Regions from separate parts of the Eubacterium sp. 1001713B170207_170306_E7 genome, predicted to be linked through region 2. Evidence: riboswitches for the same ligand, from Rfam matches in the RefSeq annotation. Region 2 holds a riboswitch; the other holds the start of a gene.

Region 1 (14,761 bases), on a different contig from region 2:
ATGATCGCGATGATGATGACCGATAAACGTCCCAGATTCACGCTCTGCTTTTCCGTCAGCTCCTTTTTAAGGAAGATACGGGCCAGATCCTCGGTGAGCGCGGAGGAGGAAACCAGCAGCTGTGAATCAATGGTGGACATGATGGCTGCCATGATGGCTGCCAGGAAAATCCCCCCGATCCACGGCGGGAAGAATTTGCGGATCATAAGCATAAACACGGTTTCCTGGGCACCGTCTGTGAGGCCCGGAAACAGCGGAATGGACAGCAACGCCACAAAAATGGCGCCGGTCAGGGCGATGATCACCCAGATGATGGCAATGGTCATGGATTTTGGCAGATCCCGGATGCTTTTGATGCCCATAAAGCGGACCAAAATGTGGGGCTGTCCAAAATAGCCGAGGCCCCAGGAGGCAGCGGAGATAATGGCCATGACCGAGATGCCCCCACCCAGCAGGTTCATGCTCAGCCCCTGGGTCGCCATGGCGTCCAGCGTGGGCTGCATGCCGCCCAGGTGGCTCATGGCCAGAATCGGCACCACCACGATGGCAATGATCATTAAGACCCCCTGGATCAGGTCGGTCCAGCATACTGCCAGAAACCCGCCAAGGAAGGTGTAGGCCACAATGACCAGCGCACCGATGAGCACCGCAGTGGTGTAGTCAATGCCGAACATCATCTGGAACAGCTTGCCGGAGGCCACCATACCAGAGGATGAATAAATGGTAAAGAAAATTAAAATGATCAGTGCGGAAATCACACGAATCGCGCCAGTCGGGTCCTTGAACCGCCGCTCAAAAAAAGTGGACAGGGTCAGGGAATCGGTTTTTTCCGTGTAGGTCCGCAGACGCGCGGCCACAAACTTCCAGTTTAAAATCGTGCCCACACACAGGCCAATACCGATCCATACCTCTGGCATGCCGCCCAGGTAAATGGCGCCCGGCAGGCCCATCAGCAGCCAGCCGCTCATGTCGCTGGCCTGGGCCGAAAAGGCGGTAACCCAGCTGCCCAGACCCCGGTCTCCCAAAAGAAACCCCTCAATACTCGAGGTCTTTTTGTAAAAATAGAGTCCTATGCCAACCAGCATGATGAGATAGATCACAAAAATAATAAATTCAGGATTTAATATCGTACTCATAACTCCTCGCTTCCTTAAAAAAATATTAATGTACTTATTTTATTAGAAAACTTGAGTAAAGTAAAGCGATTTTGCATATTCTTTCATTTTTATGTATAAGTCCTCAAAAATAAAAGCCGGAGAAACTGCCATTCTCCAGCTTATAAAAGAATCAGCCAATACCGCCATAGACGAGGCCGAGGATGAATACCACCACCGCCAGCGGCACATAGACATATTTTGCAAGCGGGCCGAAATAAGCACCCAGGGGCTTTTCTCTGCCCAGCTCCAGCTCCTGCTTGATGTCCTTGTAGCCCAGGATATAATAGATGGATACCGCGCCCAGCACAGCGCCGAAGGGCACGACAATAATGGTGATAAAGTCCATCCAGGAGCCCACGTTCGGCTCCGCCTCGAGGAAAATCCCGACGAGCAGCGCCACGCCGGCACACAGGGCCACCGCGGCCTTGCGCGGCAGCTCAAAGCGGTTCTGGAGCGATTCACTCACAGCCTCAAACATATTGATAAGGCTGGTGATGCCCGCAAAGGCCACCGACAGGAAGAACAGTGCCGCGAACAGCTGGCCAAAGGGCATCTGCTTAAAGATGCTGGGCAGCGTGATAAAAATGAGCGGCGGGCCCGCGTTGGGCTCGATACCAAAAGCGAACACCGCCGGCATAATGGCCAGTGCTGCCAGCATGGCCGCCAGCGTATCAAACATGGCCGTCCGCATGGAGGCCTTTGGGATATCCTCAGATTTGTTCAGGTAGGTGCCGTAGACAATCATGCCTGAGCCGGTAATGGACAGCGAGAAAAACGCCTGACCCATGGCCATAACCCAGGTGTCCACCTTCAGCAGGTCGCTCCACTCCGGCATGAACAAAAACTTGTAGCCCTCGACCGCACCGGGCAGAAAAGCCACACGGATGGCCAGAATGGCAAAGAGAATGAAGAAGGACGGCATCAAAACCTTGTTGATCTTCTCGATCCCCTTGGTAGCCCCAAACATGAGGATACCCGCCGCAATGACAATGACCAGCACATGCCAGGGCACACTGCCGAAATTGCCTGTGGCCTGGCCAAAATAAGCCGCCGCGTCCGTGTTGAGGATCGCGCCGGTGACCGACCCGGCCAGCGAGCGGATGATCCAGCCCACGATAATGGCGTAGCCGATGGCAATGCCCAGAGACCCCAGCAGCGGAATCCAGCCCAGAATATAACCGAGCTTTCCTTTTCCGATTTTATTAAAGCAGTACTCGTAGGCGCCCAGGGTTCCGGTTTTGGCGCGCCGGCCAATGGCGAACTCCGCAGAGAGGCCCACCAGACCGAAAATAACAATAAATAAAATATAGGGCACTAAAAACGCGCCGCCCCCGTACTGTCCCACACGGTAGGGAAACATCCAGATATTGCCGAGCCCCACCGCGGAGCCGACACAGGCCAGCACAAACCCCAGGCTGTTGGTAAAGCCGCCGTTCTGATGGATATGCCTGCTGTCAGACGTATGCTTTTCGTTTTTTTCCATAATTCCTCCTTTTGCTTCCAATTTGTTTATCTTACCATAATCCACCCGTTCTGCCAATGGTCATTTTTGCGGGTAATGGACACCCCTTTCGTCAAAAAAAGACCAGCGCGAAGCAGCGCCGGTCCTGGCATGATATTTTATTTATTGGGAAGTCTCTTTTCCAGTTCTTCGGTCAGTTCTTCATAGCCTGGCTTGTGCAGCAGGGCAAACATGTTTTTCTTGTAGGCTTCGACCCCTGGCTGGTTAAAGGGATTAACGCCCAGGAGGTAGCCACCGAGGCCGCAGGCCTTTTCAAAGAAATAAACCAGTTTGCCGACGTGGAAGGCATCCAGTTTGGACAGGTAGATGATGCCGTTTGGCACATCGCCGTCGACATGGGCCAGCAGGGTACCCAGAAAAGCCTTTTCATTGACATCCTGCATGGTGCGGTTTTCCAGGTAGTTGAGGCCGTCCAGGTCCGTCTCCTCATGCTTAACCGTCATATCGCCGTCCAGCTCATCCACTGCCAGAATGGTTTCAAAAATATTCTTATGGCCGTCCTGGATAATCTGTCCCACGGAGTGCAGGTCGGTTGAGAAATGAACCGATGCCGGGAACAGGCCCTTGCCGTCCTTGCCGTCGCTCTCGCCGTAAAGCTGCTTCCACCACTCGGAGAAATAGCGCAGGGAGGGCTCGTAGTCCACCAGAATCTCGATGGCCTTGCCGCGGTTGTACAGGCAGCTTCTGTAAAGGGTGTACTGGTAGCAGGCGTTATCGGCAATGGCGTCCACGCCATAGTCCTCATAGCCGGATTTGGCCCCGTCCATGAATGCGTCGATGTCGATCCCCGCAACGGCGATGGGCAGCAGGCCCACAGCGCTGTAAACCGAGTAACGGCCACCCACATCGTCCGGGATCACAAAGGTTTCGTAGCCCTCCTGGTCAGCCAGGAACTTCAGAGCGCCCCGCTCCTTGTCGGTGGTGGCGAAAATACGGTCCTTTGCGCCGTCCTTTCCGTATTTCTTTTCCAGCATTTCCTTGAAGAAACGGAAAGCGATGGCCGGCTCGGTGGTGGTGCCGGATTTGGAGATCACATTGACGCAGATGTCCTGATCCTTGACCAGCTCAATGAGGTCTTTCATATATTTGCCGCTGATGTTTTCGCCGGCAAAGTAAATTTTAGGCGCTTTTCGGTCTGTTTCTTCGTTGAAGAAGGTACTGGTAAGCGCGGTGATCACCGCCTTGGAGCCGAGATAAGAGCCGCCGATGCCGATCACGATAAAGGCGTCGCAGGAGCCCTTGATTTTTTCCGCCGCTTTTTTGATACGGGCATATTCTTCCTTATCATAAGCCACCGGGTAATCATACCAGCCTAAGAAATCACTGCCGGGGCCTGTTTTTTCCTTTAGCATTTTGTCCGCCAGGCTGATCTGTGCCGCCTTGTTGTCCAACTCTTCCTGAGACAGTCCCGCATAGGAATAATCAAATCGAATACTCATATTTTATCCTCCTGATAAATAATTAATTTAAACATTGGCTTTCACTATTTGTACAGTTACCTTATAATTGTAATATAAGCAGCGAAAAGATCAAGCAAAATCACCGAATTTACAATTATTTAATTTAGCACAAGATAGTAATCGTTTTACATGCTTATTATAGCATAAATTTCATCTGATTTAAAAGCCTTTCTTTAAAAAATATACCCGCCGCGCTGCTTTTTATTGACAGCGCGGCGGGCAGACCGGTATTCCTTTAATTTTCAGCCGGCGCACCGCTTGGGAATCACATACTGTTTATCCTGATAGGCGGCAAACGCGACCCGGACGTCAAAAATGCGCTCCAGGCTCTCCGTGTTCAGAATGTCATCGGGATGGCCGGTGGCGTGGATGTTTCCGTCCTTCATGAGCACCACCTGGTCGGCAAAGGTGACCGCTGTGTTGACGTCGTGGATCACCGCCATAATCGTCATGCCCTTATCCTGGCAGAGGCCTTTTACGATCTCCATGGTTTCCAGCTGGTAACGCAGGTCCAGGTTGCTGGTCGGCTCGTCTAAGAGCATGACCACCGGCTCCTGGGCCAGCGCGCGGGCGATAAAAACCCGCTGGCGCTCACCGCCGCTCAGCTGGTTCAAAAGCTTGGTGCTGTAAGCGGTGAGGGACATCTTTTCCAGAACTGACCGGACAATCTCATAATCGGCATCCTTCATTTTTCCCTTCATATGGGGCACGCGGCCGGACAGCACCATCTCAAAGACATTCAGGCCGCTGTCCTCCACCTCAGTGCTCTGGGGCACATAGCCGATGAGCTTGGACTTTTCCTTTTGCGGCAGTCTGAGAAGATCGGTGGTATCCAGGCGGATCTCGCCCTCTTCAGGCTTCAATATCCCGTTAACACACTTGATCAGCGTGCTTTTGCCTGCTCCGTTGGCCCCCAGCAGCACGCACAGCCTTCCCGGCTCCACGTCGATGCTGACCCCCTTTAAAATCCTGGCCTTTCGATAGCCAAAGCTTAAATCTCGAATTGTCATTTTCATCAGACCAACCGCTCTTTCTGTTCTTTTACAATTAAATAGATAAACACCGGCACCCCGATAAAGGAAACCACAATGCCCACCGGAATGATCACCGGCGAGACCACCACGCGGCCCACGGTGTCCGCCGCGATGAGCAGGATGGCGCCCGAAAGCGCCGTCAGCGGTATGAGCGCCCGGTAGTCGCCGCCGATCAAAAGCCTGGCGATATGCGGCGCCACCAGTCCCACAAAACCGATAACCCCGGTAAAGCTGACAATGGCCGAGGAAATAAGCGTGACCGCAATGCCCGAAAGCAGCCGCAGCCGCATGACATTAACGCCCAGCGCCACCGCGCTTTCATCGCCGGTGGACAACAGGTTGTAATGCCATGCAAACCGGATGATAAACGGAAAGGTCAGGAGCAGAATGACCGAGACCACGATGATCTGCTCCCAGGTGATCTCCGAAAGGCTGCCGAAGGTCCAGTGGACAATGGCGGACAGCTGCTGCTCGTTGGACACATACTGCATGCTGGCGTTCAGGGCTGAAAAGAAATAGTTGAGGGCAATGCCGATCAGGATGATCGTTGTCTTGCCCATGCCCTTGGCCGAGGCGATGCCGTACACCATGGCGGCGCAGATAAAGGAAAATACAAAGGCCATCAGGACTGTGCCCACCTGGTTGCTGCCAAAGGGCATAAAGCCAAAAATAATGGCCAGCGAAGCCCCAAAGGCCGCGGCGTTTGAAAGCCCGGTGGTAAAAGGGCTTGCCATCTTATTGCCCGTGATGGCCTGCATGACCAGCCCGCTGATACCCAGGCCCACGCCGGAAACCAGCGCCATGGTGATGCGCGGCAGGCGCAGCTGCATGAGCACGGTGAGCTCGGTCTGGTTCAGGGCCGCCGCGCCCATAAAATGGCCGCCGGGCAGCAGGGTGGCCAGCACCCGCCCCACGGTCACATTGGCAACGCCGACAAAGCAGCTGGAAAAGGCAGCAATGACCAGAAGGATCACCGCTGCCAGCATCAGAGCCGCTCGTTTTTTGTGATAGGCCTTTAACGATGGCTGCTTTTCCATAGCTATTGATGCTTAACCTGGAAAACGTGTCCCTCTACCGGATCAACTCCCTGGATTTCCATCCATTCGTCAAAGATCGCGTCGGGGTCAACATCCTTCATCTGTTCGGGATACAGCCATTTCGCGGTATAAACGGTTCCGATCATCTTGCCCAGTCCGCCGGCGCAGAAGCCAGTGGTCACATAGAAATCGTCATTCTGGACGGCCTTTAAATCGGACCAGCCCGCGCGGCTCAGCATTTCGCTGGAGATGGTGCTGTAATCCTCAGCTGTCGGCGGCGTGTAGACACCGGTATTTTTGAGGGCCGGGCCGGACGAGGTCTTGATGATGAGGTCCGGATCCTCCAGCAGGATCTTTTCCGGGTCGATGGTCTTTCCGGTAATGGTAGGATCGCCGAAAATATTGACACCGCCGGCGTTGACCAGCATGCTGTTCCAGCCGTCATTGCTGGTTCCCGGGATACAGGTGGTATTCGGGTCGCCGTATTCCCAGTACACCTTTTTGCTTCCCTTGACGTCCTTGATTTTTTCCGCCACCAGATCCATATTATCCTGGTAGAATTTGGTAAGCTTTTCGGCTTCCTTTTCCTTGCCGAACAGCTTGCCCAGAATCTCGATTTCCTTTGGCAGCTCGGCGTTATTATAGCCGGATACCACGACCACCTGAATGCCGAAGGGCTCCAGTTTTTTAATGTCCTCTTCCCAGGTGCCGTTGTCCGGAGTAATGAGTACCTGAGCGCCCAGCTCAGCGATCTTTTCATAGTTCAGCTCGCTCTGGCCCTTGCCGATGACATTTTCCGGGTCGAACTGACTCCAGTACACTCGGTCCTGGGCCGTATTCTTATCCACGGCCACCACCTTGTCAATGGCGCCGATCCCACGGATCAGCTCAGAATTGTAGCGGTTGGCCACCACCACCTTTTCAAGGGGCTGTGGAATGGTTACCTCACGGCCTGTATCGTCCACCACGGTAATGCTCTCCGCCTTTGCTGAATCCCCGTTCTGGCTGCACCCGGCGAATACCGGAACCAGCAGAAGCAGCGCGCACATCAGCGCAATCACTTTCTTTTTCATCTTTTCCTCCATTAAACTGAAATTTTATGTCAAATCCTTTTGGATATGAACATCTCCCCGTGGAAAACAGGCCCGCCCGGTTTTTGGTAAATAAAAAAACCGATAAGCACTCTGCTCATCGGTCCCATTTTCCGAGATTTCGTTTATTCAAACACGCCGCTGCATTATCCCCCTGCACGCATTTCTTCTTTAAGGCAGGTCTCCTGGCTTACAGCTCGTCCGCGGCCCGCCTTCCCGGATTGCTCCAGTGGCTTTCAGGCTTTGTCCCTGTTTACAGTGATGGGTTCGCACCGGATTTTCACCGGTTTCCCTATTCTCTTATTGCTAAGCACCTCAAAGGTTATTCATTTTTTATCATTATACCTGCTTCCACCATGCTTGTCAATATCCAATCGGCCGGATTTATTTTCGGACCATAAGGCTCCAGTGGGTGCTGTAGTCCTGCGGGGCCTCAAGGTTATGGACACAGGACTCTCTCAGGCTGTCCTCAAGCTGCCAGTCCTTAAAGAAACGCTGGATGTCTGCCAGATCCACATAGAGGTGGGGCACGCCCGTCTCAGTACCGCTCTTTTCCGACAGCAGGGTGTTGGCGTCAATGCGCCGGCTGCTGTCTGCATGCTCGTAGCCGTAGCTGCTCTTGGAAATGAGCGTGAGGAACAGCTCGCCGCCCGGTCTCAGCACCCGGCGGATTTCCGCCAGAGCGACCTGAAAGCCCGCAATATCCGTATGGTAGATGACATTGTAGGCCAGGGCACAGTCAAAGGTGTTGTCCTCAAAGGGCAGGTCGAGCATATCGGCCACGCAGGCCGTGAGGGGAACCTGCTCCTCCCCGGCCCATTTTTGGGTGTGCGCAACGCCGCACTCGGACAGGTCGGCGGCGGTGACCTCAAAGCCTTTTTGAGCCATGTAAACCGCGTGCCGCCCAAGGCCGCAGCCCAGATCCAGAAAACGCAAAAAGCCCCTGCTCTGCCAGCGCTCCGCGAGATAGGGACTCTCCACACAGGGGGTAAGCCAGTAATCCGACTGGTTTTTCTCCCAGTCCCATGCTTTTGATTTCATTGGTTTTAACCTCCTCACATCTGTTTTAACTTAAAGGATTCCTGTAATCTTCAACAGGCAGCAGTCATGCCCCTGCTTGATGGTCTGGAGCAGCTCGACCTCTACCGGCCGCTCAAATACGGCTTCAAAGAAGGCTTTGCTGTACCCGGCGGTGCAGTAGCACCAGGTCAGGGACGGGGAGGGCTCTGCCTTTTCCAGCATGGGGCACTCACAAGTAAACATTTTGGTATACAGCGCGTCTCCCTTGATGCGCCAGCCCGCGCCGCTCTTGTTGAGGTGGCTGACAAAGCGTTCCAGATTCTGGCCGTTGGACTGGTACAGCGCTCTGAAAGCCTCAGCGGTTTCCTCCAGCCGGCCGTTTTCGTTGCAGTGGCAGCCCATTCTTATTTTGATAATGGTCTCCCGGTCAAAGCTTGCCTCCAGCTCCTCCGACAGGCGGTTTACCCACTCGGCCCTCTCTTTGGGCGTTGCTCCCGGCCGCAGCGGGACACGGCGGACCAGCGCCTCTGCCGCTTCCCGGGAGACGTTTTTCTCAAGACTCTGGCTTAACCGTTCCAGCTCCTCCTGCTCCAAAAACGGACTGACCGTTTCCGGCATACTAAAATTTTTCATGCTTCACCTCGCTTGAATTATTTCTGTTTGATTTTGACTATCATTATAGTACAGGTTGACCTGAATAACAACAAATGCGCAGAGAAAGGCAATTTTTAAGAATTTATTAAGCCCAATAATATTTCGTTAGCCGACGCTTTTTGACCGACTGATAAACCAGAGCAGCAGAAACAGGAAGCATGATTAACAGAATCGTAAAAAAATCATGAACCGGCGAATGGGAGGAGCCTGTCAGCCCCAAGACGCGCCCAGAAGCAAAATCTTACAAAAATTAAAAAAGAATCTCAAAATAATGAGATTCTCTGCTGTCTTACTCAAAAACAGCCTTTAGCGAAACACTCAGATCCTCAAACACTTTGGATTCCAGGGTATCCTCTGCAGTGAATTCTGCAGCGGTTTCATGCTCAAAATAATGAACGGTGACAGCCTTTACCTTAGGGTTCACGATCCAGTATTCCCGAACGCCGGCCAGCTGGTACTTATTGAGCTTGACGAAAAGATCGTTGCGGTAGGTAGCGGGGCTCAGGATTTCAATGACAATGGCAGGCGGGCCCTCATAACGCTGGTCGGTGAATTTATCCGGGTCGCACAGCACGCTGAGATCCGGCACCAAAACATCTTTATTCAGGCGTATTTCCAGTTCGTTGTACACTTTGCATTGTTTTCCTGTCAGGTAAGTCTTTAACGCAAAGTAAAGATTTCCTGAAATATCATGGTGCGCGACATTTGGCCGTGGTGTCATCATCACCATTCCGTCGATGAGCTCATAAACCTTTTGCTCGTCGGCCGGAAGCTTTTCAAACTCCTCCAGACTTATGGGCTTTTCGGTGTAATCTTCTTTTAATAAAGGCATTTTCAGACCCTCCTTTTGTTCTTAAGTTTATTATATCCTGGAATGCACTGGCCTGTAAATGTTTTACAGGCCTTTTAAGACTTAGGGAAGTAAAAGCCGAACCGAAGCGCCGGGCTGCCTCCTCACATAGGCTTCAGATTTTTTTCCAGCCGTCCGGTCATCCACGCCAGGCGTTTGGTCCGGCCGGCCTCTGTTTTGGCGTCGAGATAGGCTCTTGTATAGGTCTTTTTCACAGAGGGCGGCATGTTTTGAAAATTGGCATAGGCCAGTTCGTTTTCCCGCAGCAGTCCGCCCACTGCCTCGATCTGTCCGGCGGTGATGGCGGTGGGCCCTGCGGCGCTGGCCCACTGGCCGTTCTTTTTGGCCTCCTCGATCTTTTCTCTGCCGAGATCTGTCATCTGTCCGCTTTTTTCCAGCCTTTCGACCAGGGCCTTGTTCTTTTCGGACCATTGACTGTTCTTTCTGCGCGCGGAAAAATACTTGATATAGGACTGGTCGTCTACCCGCTTCATCTGGCCGTCGATCCACCCAAAGCACAGGGCTTCCTCCAGCGCTTCGCTTGCTTTTAGCGTCACAAACGCTTTTGTTTTTCCAAACACCAGCCAGACGCCCTCGCTGGACTGGCTGTTATCCTCCAGCCAGCGTCTGAACGCGTCGCGGGTCTTAAAATGCAATGGCTCACTCATCGTCGTTCCTCCACAATATTGAATGTTCTTTTTCACAGTGCCTGAAAACAAATATGGCCGTCCGGCGCACTGTTCCCGGTGGTATATGACGATTATAGCATGCTTTCCGCCTCTGGTCATTTCTTTTTATGCCGGATAAAGCTTTTGTCTGCCGTTTTGTTTGTAAAAAAAGATCGGCGCAAATCTGCGCCGGTCTCAACGTATTAAAAACTTCAAGAAACGAAGTCTTTTACCTAAGGAAGAAAAAGCCGTCCTGCGGGCACTGCCCATTTTCCTGCATCTTTTTCACTAAAGTCTATACGATATATCACCAATGTCCGGCTGTTCTGATAAAGCAGCTCGACTCCTGGCCGTTATTCACAGCGCCTGGACACTTTTTCTTATCTGGATAAAAGGCGCAGTTTCGGCTGCGCCACTTCTTTGACAGTATGAGACCAGTGCGTATCTGCACCGGTCTCACATGGGTTTTCATTATTTTTCAATGACAAAGTGGCCGTCTCTAAAGTCGACGGTGACCACCTGGTCCTCATCCAGGTTGCCCCGGATGATTTCCTTGCCGATCATGGTTTCAATGTTTTTCTGCAGGAAACGCTTGAGCGGGCGGGCGCCATAGCTGGGGTCGTAGCCCTGGTCGATGACAGCCTCCTTGGCGTCTTCGCTGAGCTTCACCACGATGCGCTTGTCGTCCAGGCGTTTCTGGAGCTCGGCCATCATCAGATCGACGATTCTGCCGATGGAGCCCTTGGTGAGCGGCTTATACAGCACGATCTCATCAATACGGTTGAGGAATTCTGGCCGGAAGTAATTTTTCAGGGAATTCATAACCGCTTCCTCGGTTTCAATGAGAATATTGCCCTCGGCGTCGATGCCCTCCAGCAGATATTCGGAGCCGATGTTGCTCGTCATGATGATGATGGTGTTCTTAAAGTCGATGGTCCGCCCCTGGGAGTCGGTGACACGGCCGTCGTCCAGAATCTGGAGCAGCACGTTGAACACGTCCTTGTGGGCCTTTTCGATTTCGTCGAGCAGGATGACCGAGTAGGGTTTACGCCGCACGGCCTCGGTGAGCTGTCCGCCCTCCTCGTAGCCAACGTATCCCGGAGGTGCCCCGATCAGGCGGCTCACGGAGAATTTTTCCATGTATTCGCTCATGTCGATCCGGATCATGTTGTCCTCGGAGTCGAACAGGTTGGCGGCAACGGCTTTGGCCAGCTCGGTTTTACCAACCCCGGTCGGTCCTAAGAACAGGAAGGAGCCAATGGGGCTGTTGGGGTTTTTGATGCCCGCGCGGGAGCGGATAATGGCGTCGACCACCTTTTCGATGGGTTCTTCCTGGCCGACCACGCGTTTTCTGAGAATATCCTCCAGGTTCAGGAGCTTTTCCCGTTCGCCTGCCATCAGGCGGCTCAGGGGGATACCGGTCCAGTTGGAGATCACCTCGGCGATTTCGTCCTCGGTCACGCTCTCACGGATCAGGGATTCGCCTTCGCCTCTGGCTTCGGCGGCTTCCTCCATTTCCTTCATTTTCTTCTGTAATTCGGGCAGCCTGCCGTAGGTCAGCTCTGCGGCCTTGTCATAGTCGGACTCGCGCTGGGCCAGCTCGATCTGGTGGTTGACCCGGTCGATTTCTTCCTTGATCTTCTGGACGGATTCCACGGCGTTCTTTTCATTATCCCACTGGATTTTCATTTCATTGAAGCGGTCGCGGTATTCGGCCAGCTCCTTCTGGATCCGTTCCAGGCGCTCCTTGCTGAGCTTATCTTCTTCCTTCTTGAGGGCGGTTTCCTCTATTTCCAGCTGGATCATCTTGCGGTTGACCTCGTCCATTTCCTCAGGCATGGAGTCAATTTCGGTACGGATCATGGCGCAGGCCTCATCCACAAGGTCGATGGCCTTATCCGGGAGGAACCGGTCCGTGATGTAGCGGTTTGACAGCACCGCGGCGGAGACCAGGGCGTTATCCTGAATCTTGACGCCGTGGAAGATTTCATAGCGTTCCTTTAAGCCCCTGAGGATCGTGATCGTATCCTCCACGGTGGGCTCGTCGACCAGCACGGACTGAAAACGCCGTTCCAGCGCCGGGTCCTTTTCGATATACTGGCGGTACTCGTCCAGTGTGGTGGCGCCGATACAGTGGAGCTCGCCCCGGGCCAGCATAGGCTTGAGCATATTGCCAGCATCCATGGAGCCCTCGGTTTTCCCGGCGCCCACGATGGTGTGGAGCTCATCAATAAACAGGATGATACGCCCGTCGCTGTCCTTGACTTCCTTTAAAACGGCCTTGAGCCGTTCCTCAAACTCGCCCCGGTATTTGGCGCCGGCCACCAGCGCACCCATATCCAGCGAGATGATGCGCTTGTCCTTTAAGCCCTCGGGCACATCGCCCTGCACAATACGGGCGGCCAGACCCTCGACAATGGCGGTTTTACCAACGCCGGGTTCCCCAATGAGCACGGGATTGTTCTTGGTCTTTCTGGACAAAATACGGATGGTATGCCGGATTTCGGAGTCACGCCCGATGACCGGATCCAGCTTGTTGTCGATGCAGTCCTGCACCAGGTCGTGCCCGTACTGGGTCAGGGCCTCATAGGTGCCCTCGGGGTTGTCGCTGGTGACCCGCTGGCCGCCGCGTACATCCTTTAAGACCTTTAAGACCTCGTCCTTTGTAACGCCGTGGCGGGTGAGCAGCTCGAGGGCTGCGTTCTGCCTGCTCAGGCTGTAAAAGCCCAGCAGCAGGTGTTCGACGGAGACGTACTGGTCCTCCATCTTTTTGGCTTCCTTATAAGCCTCGTTCATGACTTTGTCGGTGTCGCGGCTGATATAGACCTTTCCGGGCTCGCGGCCCGGGCCGGTCACGCTGGGCATGTTGTCAATATCGCCCTTTAGTTCTTCAATAATCGGATAGGTATTTTTACCCAGCCGCTCAAAAAGTCTTCCGACCACGCCGTTTTCCTGGGTTAACAGCGCCAGCAGCAGATGCTCGGGCTGTATCTCCATGTGGTCATGGTCTATGGCAATCTGCTCGGCGTTTTTGACCGCTTCGATTGATTTTTGTGTTAACATGTTCATATCCATTAATATCACCTACTTCTCTTAAAATTTTATATGTAAAGCCGTCTGGCGGCCTGATTGGAGCGCACCCAAACCGCGCTCCGGTATATTTGCTTGGGGCCCGCGCCCTATTTCTCTGGCTCGGGCCCGCCTAAAAACTGGTCGTATAAATCCTCGAGCTCACGGTCCAGATCTTCGTCCTCGCTGCTCTCGAAATACAGGTTCATGGCAGAATCGATCATGCGCAGGTACTCGGTCAAAAAATTGGTGACCGTGCTCACACCGTTCTGCACCGCGCCGTTTTCCCGGAACTCACGGATGAATTTGTGGTTGGTCAGATGTTCGCTGTCCTTGTCCTCCACCTCGTTGTTCCTGCGCTCGATGTTGCAGATTTTCTGAAAAAACTGGTCGAAATGCTCGTTCAAATCCTCGGACTTGGTGCGGGAGCTTACCTTGAGCACCGCGTATTTCTGCCCGTTGTCATTGACAAACTCATAGCTGTACCGCACCTTTGGCCGGTACTTGTATTTCAGACTTTTGCCAAACTGGATGCTGGAGTTTTTGTTGATCTGGCTCACCGACAGGGTGTCGCTGAGGTTTTGATCCAGCTGCTCCAGTATTTTCTGCACCTGCTGTTCAGGTGTTTCCAGACCGATCTTCTCAGCCAATATGTCATTGATGAGCTGAGAGCGGTTGGTATTATTCTCATATGCCAGTTGATCGATCTTTTCAACGATCTCATCAAAAAGCATCAGACTATATACACTTTTTTTCATAGTTTCCACCTCGTCTATGCATTAATAATACACCCTAAGCAATATTTTGTCAAATGATTTATGTAAAACATATGACGTTTTATTGTATTTCTTAATCCGTTTTAAGGATTAAAAGGTTTCATTAATAAATATTACCCAAAAAATCGAAAAACGGACGAAAATTCATGGAATCTTGAAAAAGCTTAGAAACGTTCAGAAGAATGGGCGCCCCGGGATTTTTGAGGTTTATTAATTGAAGGAAACGTGATATGATAGGGATAGAAAATACGCACACATCAGAACATACAATAAAAAATACACATGGGATGTATAAAATGGAACTAACAATTAAAACGCTGAGAAAGCTTTGTAGCAATGATACTATTTTCATGACAAGACATGTTATTCAACGGTGTTATGAACGCGGCATTACGAAAAAAGATATCGTGTATGCTATCCATC
Region 2 (14,761 bases):
CGCTGCCTCGGTGTCCCTGCGGCAGCCAATACCGATCACGATTTTTTTCGGCACGATCTGGACAACAGGCTTTTCAGCAGGCCACTTCAGCGGATCCTCCGCCGAAGCCACTACGCAGCCACGGTAGTCTCCCGCCAGGGCCTCCTGCCTTTCTGCAAAAACCAGATTCGGCGGCAGCACCAGTCCGGTGGTGTCACAGCGTGCTTCATTGATCAGGGCAATGGGCTCATCGTCCAGAATCAAGGCAGTGACATCCTTGGCCGCGGTGAAGTCTGCTATGGTACAGCCCAGCTTTTCAGCCAGCACATCCACGGCCATGCTGCCCTTCACATCGGTTCCGGTGGTAATAACCGGCTGGGCGTCCATGCGCTTTGCCAGGTATATGGCGTTTTCATTGGCGTACCCGAGATGCCCGGATAAAAGGCTGATGACGTATTTCCCATCCGGGTCCATGACCAGGATACCCGGATCCTTTGACTTATGACCAAGATGCGGCGCAATGCTGCGCACCACGATACCCGTGGCCATCATGCACAAAACCGTATCGTAATCTGCCATGAGCGTTCCGAAAAAATCACCGATCTTTCCGCGGATCAGCTGTGTGCCGGGAGCGGCGTATTTCTCCAGGGTAAAGATATCCGGCGCTTTTTCAGAAATGTGCTCCTTTACCTCAAGGGCTTTCTGGGTCCCCTGTCTGGAAACAGCGACAACAGCCCACCTCTCTGTGCGCTTCATATGCTATTTTGTAGCGGTGCGGTATTCGTGGGTAAAGGACGGGTCATACAGCTTGGAAAGGCTGTACTTGTCGCCCAGAAAATCCCCGACCAAAATCTGAGCGGTTTTGGTGATTCCGGCTTCCTTTACCTTGTCCGCAATGGTTTCAAGGGTTCCCAAAACAACCTTCTGATCATCCCAGGTCGCACGCTGGATAACCGCGATGGGTGTGGTGGGCTCGTACTGGGTCATCAGGCGCTTCGCTACCTCGTCGATCATCTGAACGGACAGAAAAATGGCCATGGAGGCGTGATGCGCGGCCAGGGATTCCAGCTTTTCCTTTTCCGGCACCGGCGTGCGGCCTTCCAAGCGGGTACAGATAACCGTCTGTGAGACATCCGGCAGCGTAAATTCTTTTTTCAGAACAGAGGCGGAGGCGGTAAAGGAGCTGACGCCCGGCACCACTTCAAAGGGAATGTCTTCTTCCTCCAGACGGTCCATCTGTTCACGGATCGCCCCGTAGATCGCCGGGTCGCCCGTGTGGACACGAACGACTTTTTTGCCGTCGTTAACGCCTTTGGTGATCACCTCGATCACGTCGTCTAAGGTCATGGAGGCGCTGTTGTGAATTTCAGCGTCTTCCTTGTGGCCTGCCAGCACTTCCTTGTTGACCAGAGAGCCCGCGTAGATAATGATGTCCGCTTCGCCAATCAGACGCTTGCCCTTCAAGGTGATTAACTCTGGATCTCCAGGACCCGCTCCGATTAAATAAACTGTATTTTTCAATGTATACTCCTCGTTCAATTAAATATTTATAGTAATTCTTTAACGCTTGTGCCATTTTTGGCATGGTCTAAAAACATATCCTGAATGCCTTTAAACTGGCCGAGTCCTTTTAAGACACATTCCACTTCAAAGCCTTCATTCTCAAGCAGTGTTTTCCAAGAGTCCGCATCGTCGCTGGCCATATCGTTGATGGCATGGTCGCCGGCTACGATCATAAAGGGCGCCAGATAAAGCTTGTGGTATCCCTTTTCCCTGAGCTGTGGAATGATGTCGGACAGGCTCGGAAAGCCCTCCACGGTTCCCATAAAGGCGTTTTTATAGCCTAAATGCTTGAAGGTGTAGTCCATGGCCGGGTAGGTGGCGTTGGCGTGGTGCTCACTGCCGTGTCCCATATAAAGCAGGGCTTCGCCCTCCTTCATTTCCGGCAGCTCGCTGATGGCCGTTCTGGCGACCTGCTCATAATCGTCGATGGTTGTCAGCAGCGGCGCTCCGATGGTGAGCACATCAAAGTCATTTTCAAATTTTTTAAGCTCGTTGATGGTCAAATCGTATTCGTAGCCGTTGATGACGTGTGTTGTCTGGCAGACAACCTCGGTATAGCCTTCATTTTTCAGCTTTTCAAGGGCTTCGTGGGGAATGTCCACATATTCATTGTCACGCTCTCTGAGTTTCTTGATGATCATCCGCGAGGTAAAGGCGCGTCTGAAATCATAATCCGGAAAGCCTTTCTGCAAGTCTCTCTCGATGGCTCCGATGGTTTTTTCCCGGGTTTCACGATAAGATGTCCCGAAACTTATTACTAATAAAGCTTTTTTGGGCATTCTGCACTCCTTGTTTTTTTATTCTCTAAGCAAGCGCTTTGAGCGCGGCCAGATTGTCGGCAATGGTCTTTTCAATGTCGGCTTCGGTGTGGGCAGCCGAGACAAAAATCCCTTCAAACTGCGCTGGCGGCATCAGGTTGCCGCGGTTCAGCATTTCGGCAAAATATTTCGCGTAGGCTTCGGTATCGCTGGTCATGACGCTGTTAAAATCACAGATTTCCTGATCGGTGAAGAACAGAGCGCTCATTCCGCCAAAGCGCACCATCCTGGCCTTGACGCCAGTTTCTTCAATGTTTTTGTTAAAGCCCGCTTCCAGCTGCTTCGCACAGGCTTCCAGATGGGTGTAAACCTCCGGGTGCTCCTTGAGATAGGTTAAGGTATTGAGGCCCATTTTCATGGCGATGGGGTTCCCGGACAGGGTGCCTGCCTGGTAAACCGGACCGAGCGGCGAGAGCTTTTCCATGATATCGCGCCGTCCGCCAAAGGCGCCGACCGGCATACCGCCGCCGATGATCTTGCCAAGGGTGGTCAGATCCGGCTTAATGCCCAGCACCTCCTGTGCGCCGCCAAAGGCCAGCCTGAAGCCTGTGATGACTTCGTCAAAGATCAGCAGGGCGCCTTCTTCCTCGGTCAGCTTTCTCAGCCCTTTCATAAAGGCCCTGTCCGGCGGTACAACGCCCATGTTGCCCGCAACAGGCTCAACGATGACGCAGGCGATTTCTCCCTTATTTTCATCAAAAAGCTTTTTGACGGAATCCAGGTCGTTGTAGGCAGCCACCAGGGTATCCTTCGCTGTGCCGGCGGTAACGCCGGGGCTTGTGGGTACACCGTAGGTCAGGGTGCCGGAGCCGGATTTTACCAGCAGGGAATCGCTGTGGCCGTGGTAGCAGCCTTCAAACTTGATAAATTTTTCACGTCCGGTATAGCCTCTGGCCAGACGGATCGCGCTCATGGTAGCCTCCGTGCCGGAGTTGACCATGCGCACCATATCCATGGACGGGTAAGCGTCTGTGATCATTTCCGCCACGCGGATCTCAATTTCGGTGGGCGCGCCATAGGTGTTGCCCTTTCTCAGCGCTTCGTCAATGCCGTCATAATACGCGTCCGCGGCGTGACCGAGAATCAGCGGCCCCCAGGAGCAGATATAATCCGTGTATTCATTGCCGTCCACATCGTAGATCTTTGATCCCTTTCCGTGGTCGATAAAGACTGGCGGCATCCCTACAGACTGGAATGCGCGAACGGGACTGTTGACCCCGCCGGGAATCACACGGTTCGCTTCTTCAAAAAGTGCAATCGACTTTGTATGCTTCATTGTATTCTGTCCTTTACTGATATTTTTCAATCAATGCTTTTAAATCTTTTGCGAAGTAGGTGATGATGATTTTAGCACCCGCGCGTTTAATGCACAGCATGCTCTCATAAATGGCTTTTTCATCCAGCAGACCGGCGTCTACCGCATTGCGGATCATGGCGTATTCGCCGCTGACCTGGTAGGCGGCCATTGGCAGATAAGATAATTCCTTGGCCTTTGCGATGATATCCAGATAAGGCATCGCGGGCTTTACCATAACGATGTCTGCGCCCTCATCAATATCCAGCACCACTTCCTTCAGCGCTTCCTCGCTGTTGGCCGGGTCCATCTGGTAGCTTCTGCGGTCGCCGAAGGCCGGAGCGGAATTTGCCGCGTCGCGGAACGGGCCGTAGAAGGTGGAGGCAAACTTGGCAGAGTAACCCATGATCGGAATACTCTCAAAGCCTGCGTCATCCAGGGCTTTACGCATGGCTTCGATATGGCCGTCCATCATGTCGGAGGGTGCTACCATATCCGCGCCGGCTTTTGCGTGGCTCACGGTTACCTTGCACAGGGTTTCCAGTGATTTGTCACGCTTGATGTCACCGTTGTCGTGGAAGAAACAGCAATGGCCGTCACTCTTGTACTCGCAGAGACACACATCGGTGATAACGTACATTTCCGGGTCCTTTTCCTTGACAAGACGGATGGCTTTCTGGATGATGCCGTCATCCACAAAGGCGGGCGTCGCCTCCGCGTCCTTTTCATCGGGCACGCCGAACAGGATAATATAGCGGACGCCCAGCGCTTTCAGCTCTTCCAGTTCCTTTGGCAGCATATCGAGCGACAGATGGTATTGTCCTTTCATGGATGGGATTTCACGCTTGATGTTTTCTCCGTCAACCACAAACAAAGGATAAACCACATCGCGCATGGATAACTCTGTTTCGCGGATCAGATCACGAACCGCTGCGTTTTTTCTCAATCGGGTTGGTAACATAATAATCAACTTCCTCTCTTTATTTTTCCATATTCAGAATCGCTTCAATCATTCCGGCAATGGTGTAAACCTCTGCCTGGACATCGACCGTTAAACCCAGCTCTCTCATTTTATCTGAGGTCACGGGTCCAATCGAAACGCATTTTGCGTTTTTAGTGTATTCCACATTTTCATCACCAATTTTTTCCACAAAATACTGTACGGTTGTGGAGCTCGTAAAGGTGATGTAATCAATCTCTTTATTTTTCAGCATTTCGGCCACATCGACGTCGGTATTGTCCTCACGGACCGTTTCGTAAATCTGGAACTCATCCACCGGACACACCCTGCGCAGCTCCTCAACCACGTAAATCCGCGCGTTTTTGGAGCGGGGAATCAATACCCGCGATGCTTCTGTCAAAAGCGGCATCAAGCCGTCAACCAGCTCCTCGCCAACGTATTTTTTCGGCACAAAGTCCGCGGTGATGCCCTGTTCTGCAAGCAGCGCCGCCGTCGCGGAGCCGATGGCCGTTACATGGATGCTTCCAAGGGCTCTCGTATCTCGGCCGGAGGCCTTCAGCGCGTCGAAGAAAATCTCAACGCCGTTGGTGCTGGTAAAAATAATATGGCTGTAGGCATCCAGGCTTCCGAAGTTCTCGGCCAAAGCGGTGACATTTTCCGGAATCGGCTCAATTTTAATGGTCGGGTACTCAATGGCATTGCCGCCGAGCTCTGTAATCTGTTCCACCATTTTGGAGCTCTGCTCTCTGGAGCGGGTTACCACGATGTTTTTGCCAAAGAGCGGCTTGCTGTCAAAGAAGCGCAGCTTTTCGCGCTTGGTCACCACATCGCCCACCACGATCAGGCTGGGCGCGGTGATCTTAGCTTCTGAAGCAATGCCGTAGATGGTTTCCAGCGTGCCTTCCACTACCCGCTGGTAAGGGGTGGAGGCGCGGTGCACCACCGCTGCCGGCGTATTTTTATCCATGCCGTTTTTCATCAGCTCTGCGGTAATCTTCTCAAGGTTCTTAACGCCCATCAAAAACACGATGGTTCCCTTGGATTTTGCCAGCACCGGCCAGTCCAGCTCAGATTCTTCAGATTTCAGATGGCCGGTGACCACCTGGAAGGATGAAACGCAGTCTCTGTGCGTTATGGGAATACCCGCGTAAGCCAAACCGCCGATAACCGAGGTAATGCCCGGAATCACTTCAAAGGGAACGCCTGCGTCGTAAAGCTCCTCGCCTTCCTCGCCGCCGCGTCCGAAAACGTAAGGGTCGCCGCCCTTCAGCCGGACAACATTTTTCCCTTCCTTGCCCAGCCGGATCAGCAGGGCGTTGATCTCATCCTGGGGCAGTGCGTGGTTGGCGGCTCTCTTGCCGACATAAATCTTTTCACACTCCGGTCTTGTCCACTTCAAAAATTCTTCATTGACCAGCGCGTCATAAACCACTGCGTCGCAGGTTTTTAATTTTTCCATGGCCTTGACGGTGATCAGCCCCTTGTCGCCGCAGCCGCCGCCTGCCAGATAAACTGTTCCCGGCTTTATTTCTGCTTCTACCATCGCTTTCAGCTCCTTTGCCAGACGGTCTCCCATATCGGCTTCCTCGCCAAGGGTTCCCTCTGTCTGTCCTTTGTATAAAATTGTGCCGTCCTCATTGCCGAAAAGGCCATAGAGGGTCAGCTTTTCATCCTCCACATCACAGTATGCGCCGATGGGGATATGGCAGCTGCCGTTTAAGCTGATCAGAAACTGGCGTTCGGCCGTCATCTGGGCTTTGGTAACCGGGTTACTGACCGTTTCCATCAATCCCTTGACGGTTTCGTTATCCTCACGGATTTCCACGGCCAGAATTCCCTGGGCAGGCGCTGATACAAACTGGCACGGGTCAAGGGGAACACAGGTGTAATCCGCGCTTTCATAAGCGCCGATGCGTTTAAGGCCTGCCGCCGCCAGAATGATTCCATCCAGCTTCTGCTCCTGCATTTTCCGGATACGGGTATCGATATTGCCGCGGATCCCTACCACCTCAAAATCCTTTCGGATACTTTTCAGCTGGTAAATCCGGCGTTTGCTTCCAGTGCCGATGACGGCGTTTTGGGGCAGCTCCTGGACGGATTTTATTTTATGCGGCGTCAGCAGAACGTCTCTCGGGTCCTCACGCATGGGCGGTACTGAGAGGATCAGCCCTTCCGGTAGCGCGGAAGGCATATCCTTCATGCTGTGAACCGCCATATCGATTTTACCGCTTATGAGGGCATCCTCCAGCTCCTTGGTGAAAATGCCCTTATCTCCAATTTTATCAAGGGCTTTGTGCTGGATTTTATCGCCCTTTGTCTTGATGATCCTGAGTTCAAAATCCACCGCCGGGTTGGCTTTTCTTAATTCCTCAAGAAGCCAGTTTGTCTGGACTACAGCCAGCTTGCTGCCTCTTGAGCCTACAATTATTTTCATATTTTCTCCACTTCTCTCTGCAATTCTTCAATGGTCAATTCGGCCAGTTCTTTAAGCTGTCTCTTTTTAGCCGCCGCTGAAGGCGCTGTTTTTAAGATATGCCGCCGCAGCTGTTTCAGCAGTCTGAGACGTTCAGCGTAGCTTTCGTCATATTTTTCCTCCAGCTCTTTTTTGATCTGGGTGGTCAGCGTTGGGCTGGCGCCGTCGGTGCAGACCGCAATTGTCAAATCGCCGCGCCTTACCACTGAGGGAAAAATAAAATCAGAACGCTCAGGGTCATCCGCCACATTGCACCAGATGCCCCGCAGCTTACAGTTTTCAAGAATCTGCGCGTTCAGGTCGCGCTGGTCTGTCGCCGCCACTACCAGGTCCATGCCGTCAAGGGCTGTCTCAATCCGGCAGTAGGCTTTAACATAGCGGATATTCTCTGCTGGGTGTTCTGGTATCTCCATATTTTTATCCACACAGGTCACAAAACACCCATACCCGGCTAGGGTTTCGGCCCGGCGCATTCCTACTTTTCCACTGCCGATGACAAGGGCCTTTTTTCCGGTAAAGTTAAGCAGAACCGGCCCTCTCATTGGGGCGCCTCCGCATTACCCCCGGAAAACAGAAAAGCCAGCGTTTTTTCAAAACGCAGGATATCATCTTCGCTGTCCAGTGTTTTAAGCTGCTTGATGGACGGCATGACCATCTCACGGAATTTTGAATGGACAATTTTTTCCAGAAATTCCTTATCCTTCCCCTCAAACTGATAGCGCTTATTGAGGATTTCAATGGTCTCGTCTGCCAGCTGGCCAGAAACCTGGTTAAAATGCCCCACCATGTTGTCCACCTTAGACTTGGTGATCCAGACCATGAGCCCGTCGATTTCCTCTTCGATCTCAAGGGCGATCTTTTCCGCTACTTTTTCGCGGTAGTGCATCTTTTCGTCAATGATGTCCTTGAAATTATCAATGGTCAGCAGCTCGACAGCCTCCATTTCCGAGATGCCTTCATCAATATCCCTGGGCAGCGCCAGATCAATGGCCATGAGCGGTTTTTGGCGCGCTGGCATGAGCTCCCGTTTTAAGACAACATGGGGCGAGGCCGTCGCCGAGATAATGACGTCGATCTCCCCGATGGCCTCATAGCGGTCCTCGTAGCGGATCATGTTGACACCCTCATAGATATCCCGGTACTCGTCTCCCGGATGGTAGGTCCGGTTGGTCATATAGACATTGTTAAAGCCCTCTGCCGCCATATAACGCAGCGCCAGAAGTCCCATTTTTCCCGAACCGATAATCAGCACCTTTTTATCCGCGTAGTCCTCATAGGTTCTTTTAACATGCTTAACCGCTGTCGAGCTCAGAGAGAGCGGGGTTTCTGAAATTTTATAAACAGTTTTGACCTTCTTCGCAAAGGTGACGGCTTCCCGAAAAGCCTTGGTTAAATATTTACCGCAGCCGTGCACAGACTGGGACAGCTCAAGGGCATCCTTTACCTGCCCCAGAATCTGGTCCTCTCCAAGAATCATCGAATCCAGTCCGGTCACCACCCGGTAAAGGTGAAGGATGGCGTCTCTCCCCTTTTCACAGAACAGGTAATTTTCCAGCTCTCTGGATTTTTCCTCGGTATAAAAACTTTTCAGCACCTGGCCTGCCGCTTCCACGTCGCGGGTCGCCACATAAATTTCGCTTCGATTACAGGTAGAAAGAATGATCACCTCTTCGATGCACGCTTCTTCCAGAAGGCCTGCGATGCCTTCCTTTACGGTCCGCTTGATAAAAGCACCCTTTTCCCTGATTTCCAGAGGTGTGTCTTTATGATTGATCCCAACTACAACTAACTTCATTTCAATCCTTCTCCTTCAATCAATTCATTCATTTAAAAAATAAAAAACCTCTTTTTTATTACGTCTCCGTAAAAAAAAGAGGTTTGTCAACAGAATTATCTATCCACGCTGTTTACTGCGGATATTACAATTAAATTAACGTTACTAAGTTCCCTTTTCCCTGGAGGTAATTATTAGCACTCTGTTCAGTAGGTTTCCTGACTCATCGCATTATATTCTCCTCGCCTTCCCGGTTTTCATTCCAGTGGCATCATAAGGAGACTTAACGAATTACAGTGACCGGATCGCTCTGGATTTTCACCAGATTCCCTCTATCCTTTGTTTTTACCGGGGCAAAAACGAAAGAATCCAAAACAGATTTTACATTAGTCTTTCCTATTCGATTTTCGTTTCCAATTATATCACCAATCCGACTCAGGCGCTACCCCTTTTTAGGGGAAATAAGCAGTTTTTTGCCAATTCTGCCGAATAATTCACATATTTTCTGTACTCGGATTTCAGGCAATAAAAAAACCGGTGTCTCTTCCCAGATTCCGGTCGTTTTATATCGCTTTACTGGTTTGTTGTTTCATGGCTCATTAAAAAGAGCATCATCATTCTTTCTGCGTATTCCTTTTTTTCATCCGGGCAGTGCTCCAGAATATCGAGCAGTGCGGTATGTTTTTCTTTTTCATCCAAGCTCTTGCCAAACAGGATGCTGTCCGAAGACATTTTTAACGCCTCACAGAAACGCTCAAGGCTTTTTAAGGAAAAGCCTTTGGTTCCCAACTCGATGTCTGTTAAAAAAGTCTGTGTAATCCCAATTTTGCGCGCCAGATCCTCACGGCTCATATTTAAAAATGTTCTACGCTGCCGGATACGCTGGCCGATTGCCTTTTGATCTAACCTTGATTCCATTGTCTTCTCCTATAATTTCAGGGAAAACCAAACAAAAAACTGTGCAGGATTACACCAACCATGCACAGTTATATGACACTTTTATAAAATGCTAACACAAATAAGCCCACTTATTTATAGGCTGTCCTCTTGTTTTTAGCACAAAAATAGCCTATAATAAGTAATGCGGTACGTGCCCCCCAGGGCCGTTGTGTATGGTGGTTGTGCACCTGCGCAAGCCGGATAAGTGTGCCAGCACTTTCCGGATGCCGCAATTTCTATTTAGTTTTCCCAATATATATACTTTATTATAAATCGAATCTTCCGTCAAAGCAATCTCTTTATTTAAAAACTTTTTATCTGCAATTGAAGTTATCATTTTAATTCAACCAATTATATCCTTATTTATTTGTTTTTTTATTTTTACCCGGATTTTCAATGTAAAAAACCTGTTTTAGAATCTTTTCAGACTTTTGCTCCCTTAAAGATATTTTTTCTATGTTTAATTCTCTTCAAAAAGGGTATACCTGATTCCGAAGCTTTATACATCTAATGCCGATATGGTAAAGGTTAAATAAAACGGGATTTCTTTATAATTTTTTCTCAATTTAGATGTATGTTTTACTGAATGGTGTTATACTGTTAAAATACCCCCAAAGGAGATTGTGTTTTGAAAAAAGAAATTCCATTGTATCTATTTATTTGCAAAAAGATTGAGGATGATATTTACAACGGCAAATTAAAACTGGGTGACCCCCTGCCATCTGAGCCTAAAATCAGCAAACAAATGGGTGCCAGTCGCAATTCCGTTCGAAAAGCCCTGCGTCTGCTGCAGGAGAATAATCTTATATTCTGCTCCCATGGTAAAAACGCTCAGGTAATTTTTGACAGCCGCCTGCCGGAGCACCGCGGCGCCTATGAAAAACGCTTTGAAAACCGGCGTCATGGCATCAGTGACATATACCGGATGCTTTCCATTCTCTTACCCAGCATCACGACATATGGCGTTTCAAGATGCAGCCGCGAGGATTACAGGACTCTTTATGAGATGGCCGAAAACCTGGATTCTGCCAACCCGATTGAAATGTTCGCTTTTCATTGCCGGTTTGTCCGCAATATCCTGAGACGAACAGACAATCCTTTTGTCATCGAGCTTTTTGAGCAGCTTTGTGATTTTGTCCGGATTGATTCCATTCACAGCAGCTTTACCGGCCATACGCTCCATGAGGGGCTTTCTGAAAAAGACATTAAGGGCTGGTACAAAGAATTGTTGGATTACGCTGCTAAGCAGAATTTTAAACATTTTCACCACCTGCTGCTCCAGGGGCTCAATGAAATCAGCAAACGCTTTGACGCTGTCCATATAGCCAACGCGCCTGCGCCCGCGGAGGCCGAGCATTTCAACTGGTTTATCGACAACGCGCCGACACCGCTCTATTTAAGGATTGCCAGTGACATTATGTGGGAGAGCGAAAAATCCGGCAACGTGGCCGGCGATTTCCTTCCTTCCGAATCAGAGCTGCGCAGAACTTACAGCGTATCGCCGGTTACGGTTCGCAAGGCCCTGTCGATCCTGAACTCCCTCGGTCTGACCAGAACCTTTAATGGAAAGGGTACACAAATCGTCTTTGAGCGTCCCCATTCGCAAGAGGTCCTCGGTCAGCTTGACGAATATCTGAGCAGCCTTCAGATTCTGCGCTACTCCTGCAAGGCCATCGCTTTTGACGCCTTCAAATCCATGACTGAGGAGGATAAAAAATATATTCTCAACTTTCTGGAAAGCAGACGTTACAGCCGCGGCGTCACCACCGTCCTAACCGATACTCTGATCACATCGATCCAGTCCCCGGCCATGCAGAATATCTATGAGCATCTGAAGATTAAGCTGGCCTATGGCGTTATCCTTAAAACCTTTGTCAGCAACGACGATTATGATCGTGTTGACCGGCTTTTATACGGCGATATGGATAAGCTTGCGAAAGCTGTCACAAACAATGACACCGCCCTGTTGGGAAAAATTATTGAAAATACCTACAGGCATACCTATGAGTATTCAGAGAACAAATTGAAGCTTCTATACTCAGAGCAGCCCGATGAAATTAAGGAAAAGACGTCCTGATCCTCTGCGATGAAACCGCTTTAATAAAATCTGCAAATGATTAACCCGGGTTTTCGCACTGGAAAAATTCGTATAGCTCTTGAGACTTTTTTGCACTTAATATATAATTTAGACAGTTAGTTAAACTCAAATTTTTAGGAGGATCATTCGATTATGTTAGTATCAGCAAAAGAAATGCTTAACAAAGCAAAAGCAGGCCATTATGGTGTGGGACAGTTCAACATCAATAACCTTGAATGGACCAAAGCGGTTCTTCAGACGGCCAACGAACAGAGATCACCTGTTATCCTGGGGGTTTCTGAAGGTGCTGGAAAATATATGTGTGGCTATAAAACAGTCACCAACATGGTTAACGGTATGCTGGACGAATTAAATATTTCAGTTCCGGTTGCCCTGCATCTGGATCACGGCAGCTACGAAGGTGCAAAGGCCTGTATCGCAGCCGGCTTCTCATCCATCATGTTTGACGGTTCTCATCTTCCTTTCGATGAAAACATCGAAAAAACAAAAGAACTGGTTGAAATCTGCCGCGGCAAGGGCTTATCTCTGGAAGCGGAAGTCGGTGCTATCGGCGGCGAAGAAGATGGTGTTATCGGAACCGGCGAATTCGCTGATCCTGAAGAATGTAAAAAAATCGCTGATTTAGGCGTAACCATGTTAGCCGCCGGAATCGGCAATATCCACGGAAAATACCCGGAAAACTGGCAGGGCTTAAACTTCGACGTTTTAGCCCAAATCCAGGCAAAAACCGGCGAAATGCCGCTCGTACTTCACGGTGGTACCGGTATTCCGGACGAAATGGTTCGGAAAGCCATTGATTTAGGCGTAGCCAAGATCAATGTTAACACCGAATGCCAGCTCGTATTTGCCGAAGCAACCAGAAAATACATCGAAACCGGCAAAGACCTTGAAGGCAAAGGTTTTGATCCTCGTAAATTACTGGCTCCTGGCACACAGGCCATTAAAGATATCGTAAAAGTAAAAATGGATCTTTTCGGTTCCACCGGAAAGGCCGACGCTTAAGCAGCGCAAAAAAAGTCCGGGACGTAACTTTTAGTTACGCCCCGGTTTTTTAATGCTTTGTTTAATTTTAAAGCTCTTCCAGGTCTTCCTGGGTCAGCAGCTTCACGCCGCTTCTGGAAAGCGCCTCAATGGCTTTTTCATTGTTTTCCACTCTCAGGATCATGTAGGCCAGATCCTTTTTGCGCGTGATAAAAGCATAGGTGTATTCCAGATTAATACTGTTATCGCCCAGAATCTTCAGAATATTTTTCAGCGCGCCCGGTTCATCCGGAACAGCGGCTGCCAGTACCGGCGTCAGTTTAAAGATGTAGCCTGCCTCTTTCAGGACCGTCGACGCTTTATAGGAATCGTCCACAATGACACGGACAATGCCAAAATCCTTGGTTTCGGCAAGGGAAAGAGCGCGCATGTCGATATCATTTTCGGACAGAACATCCACAAATTTCGACAACTGGCCGGCTTTGTTTTCCACAAATACAGAAATCTGTTTAATAGTCATCACTTACACCTCGTTTAATATAAATTACGTTTATCAATGACGCGGACTGCCTTGCCCTCGCTGCGGGTAATGGACTTCGGCGCAACCAGCTGAACATTGGCATAAATGCCAAGCATGGCCTTGAGTGCATCCACCAGTTCTTTTTCTCTGGCAGAAACCTCTCTCAGGTTATCAGAGAACATTTCAAGGGTCATTTCCACCTGAACATCCAGCTTATCGCTGTTGTTTTCACGGCTGACAATGATCTGATAATTTGCCGGGTAGCCCTTGTTTAAGAGCACTGTTTCAATCTGGGATGGGAACACATTCACGCCCTTTACGATGAGCATATCATCGCTGCGGCCCATTGGCTTGGTCATCTTGACATGAGTTCTGCCACAGGAGCATTTTTCACGGCTCAGGACACAGATGTCACGGGTGCGGTAGCGCAGCAGCGGGAAGGCTTTTTTGGTAATGCTTGTGAATACCAGCTCGCCCTTTTCGCCGTCCGGCAGCACCTCACCGGTGTTCGGGTCGATGATTTCAGCGATAAAGTGGTCTTCATTGATGTGCATGCCGGTCTGTTCACAGCACTCAAAGGATACGCCCGGACCGGAGATCTCAGTGAGCCCGTAAATGTCATAGGCTTTAATGCCAAGCTTATTCTGAATATCCTGACGCATTTCCTCACTCCAGGCTTCTGCGCCAAAGATACCGGCTTTCAGCTTGATTTCATCCTGCAGGCCCATTTCACAAACCGTTTCGCCCAGAAATGCGGCATAGGATGGCGTACAGCAGAGAATCGTGGAGCCCAGATCCCGCATAAACTGAATCTGTCGTTCCGTATTCCCTGAGGACATGGGCAGCGTCAGGCAGCCCACCTTGTGGGAACCGCCGTTTAAGCCGGGGCCGCCGGTAAACAGACCGTAGCCATAGGAGACGTGCACCACGTCCTCCTTGGTTCCGCCGGCCGCCACAATGGCACGGGCACAGCATTCATCCCAGAGGTCAATGTCGTCCTGGGTATAAAAAGCGACGACCCGCCGTCCGGTGGTGCCGCTGGTAGACTGGATACGCACACAGTTTTCAAGGGGCTCCGCCAGAAGGCCATAGGGATACGCCTCTCTCAGGTCATCCTTTGTCAAAAACGGCAGCTTGTGTAAATCATCCACGCCCTTTATATCATCAGGGGTCACCTTTTTTTCGTCCATCAGATTTTTGTAATAGGGGACGTTTTCATAAACATGCTTAACCGTCTCAACCAAACGTTCATCCTGCCAGGCCCGGATCTGTTCCCGCGAGGCACACTCGATTTCAGGCTGGAAATAGTTCTCCATAATTTTCAATTCCTCTCTGTTATTCTAAGCAGCCGGCAGCTGCCG

What was found. A riboswitch is a leader RNA that binds a small molecule or an ion and turns the genes downstream of it on or off. The one in region 2 is predicted to bind cobalamin.
Region 1: it holds a riboswitch for cobalamin, as region 2 does, so the genes downstream of both, I2B62_RS01655 (ABC transporter substrate-binding protein) here and hemA (glutamyl-tRNA reductase) in region 2, are expected to answer to the same signal.

Annotation. Positions count from the first base shown of each region.
Region 1 is NZ_JADMVE010000001.1:302,363-317,123, reverse strand. It holds gene putP (sodium/proline symporter PutP) at 1-1,136, opposite strand, end outside; gene I2B62_RS01675 (sodium-dependent transporter) at 1,288-2,640, opposite strand; gene I2B62_RS01670 (glucose-6-phosphate isomerase) at 2,778-4,118, opposite strand; gene I2B62_RS01665 (ABC transporter ATP-binding protein) at 4,382-5,155, opposite strand; gene I2B62_RS01660 (iron ABC transporter permease) at 5,155-6,210, opposite strand; gene I2B62_RS01655 (ABC transporter substrate-binding protein) at 6,213-7,283, opposite strand; cobalamin riboswitch at 7,459-7,634, opposite strand; gene I2B62_RS01650 (class I SAM-dependent methyltransferase) at 7,686-8,342, opposite strand; gene I2B62_RS01645 (DUF6144 family protein) at 8,373-8,954, opposite strand; gene I2B62_RS01640 (Uma2 family endonuclease) at 9,265-9,807, opposite strand; gene I2B62_RS01635 (YdeI/OmpD-associated family protein) at 9,930-10,493, opposite strand; gene clpB (ATP-dependent chaperone ClpB) at 10,965-13,568, opposite strand; gene I2B62_RS01625 (hypothetical protein) at 13,673-14,320, opposite strand; gene I2B62_RS01620 (DUF4258 domain-containing protein) at 14,569-14,761, shown strand, end outside.
Region 2 is NZ_JADMVE010000002.1:325,612-340,372, reverse strand. It holds gene I2B62_RS06900 (cobalt-precorrin 5A hydrolase) at 1-735, opposite strand, end outside; gene cobM (precorrin-4 C(11)-methyltransferase) at 739-1,500, opposite strand; gene I2B62_RS06890 (sirohydrochlorin cobaltochelatase) at 1,527-2,321, opposite strand; gene hemL (glutamate-1-semialdehyde 2,1-aminomutase) at 2,347-3,636, opposite strand; gene hemB (porphobilinogen synthase) at 3,650-4,615, opposite strand; gene hemC (hydroxymethylbilane synthase) at 4,635-7,049, opposite strand; gene I2B62_RS06870 (bifunctional precorrin-2 dehydrogenase/sirohydrochlorin ferrochelatase) at 7,046-7,630, opposite strand; gene hemA (glutamyl-tRNA reductase) at 7,627-8,883, opposite strand; cobalamin riboswitch at 9,053-9,241, opposite strand; gene I2B62_RS06860 (helix-turn-helix transcriptional regulator) at 9,436-9,780, opposite strand; gene I2B62_RS06855 (GntR family transcriptional regulator) at 10,430-11,878, shown strand; gene fba (class II fructose-1,6-bisphosphate aldolase) at 12,032-12,901, shown strand; gene I2B62_RS06845 (acetolactate synthase) at 12,969-13,400, opposite strand; gene I2B62_RS06840 (phenylacetate--CoA ligase) at 13,415-14,716, opposite strand.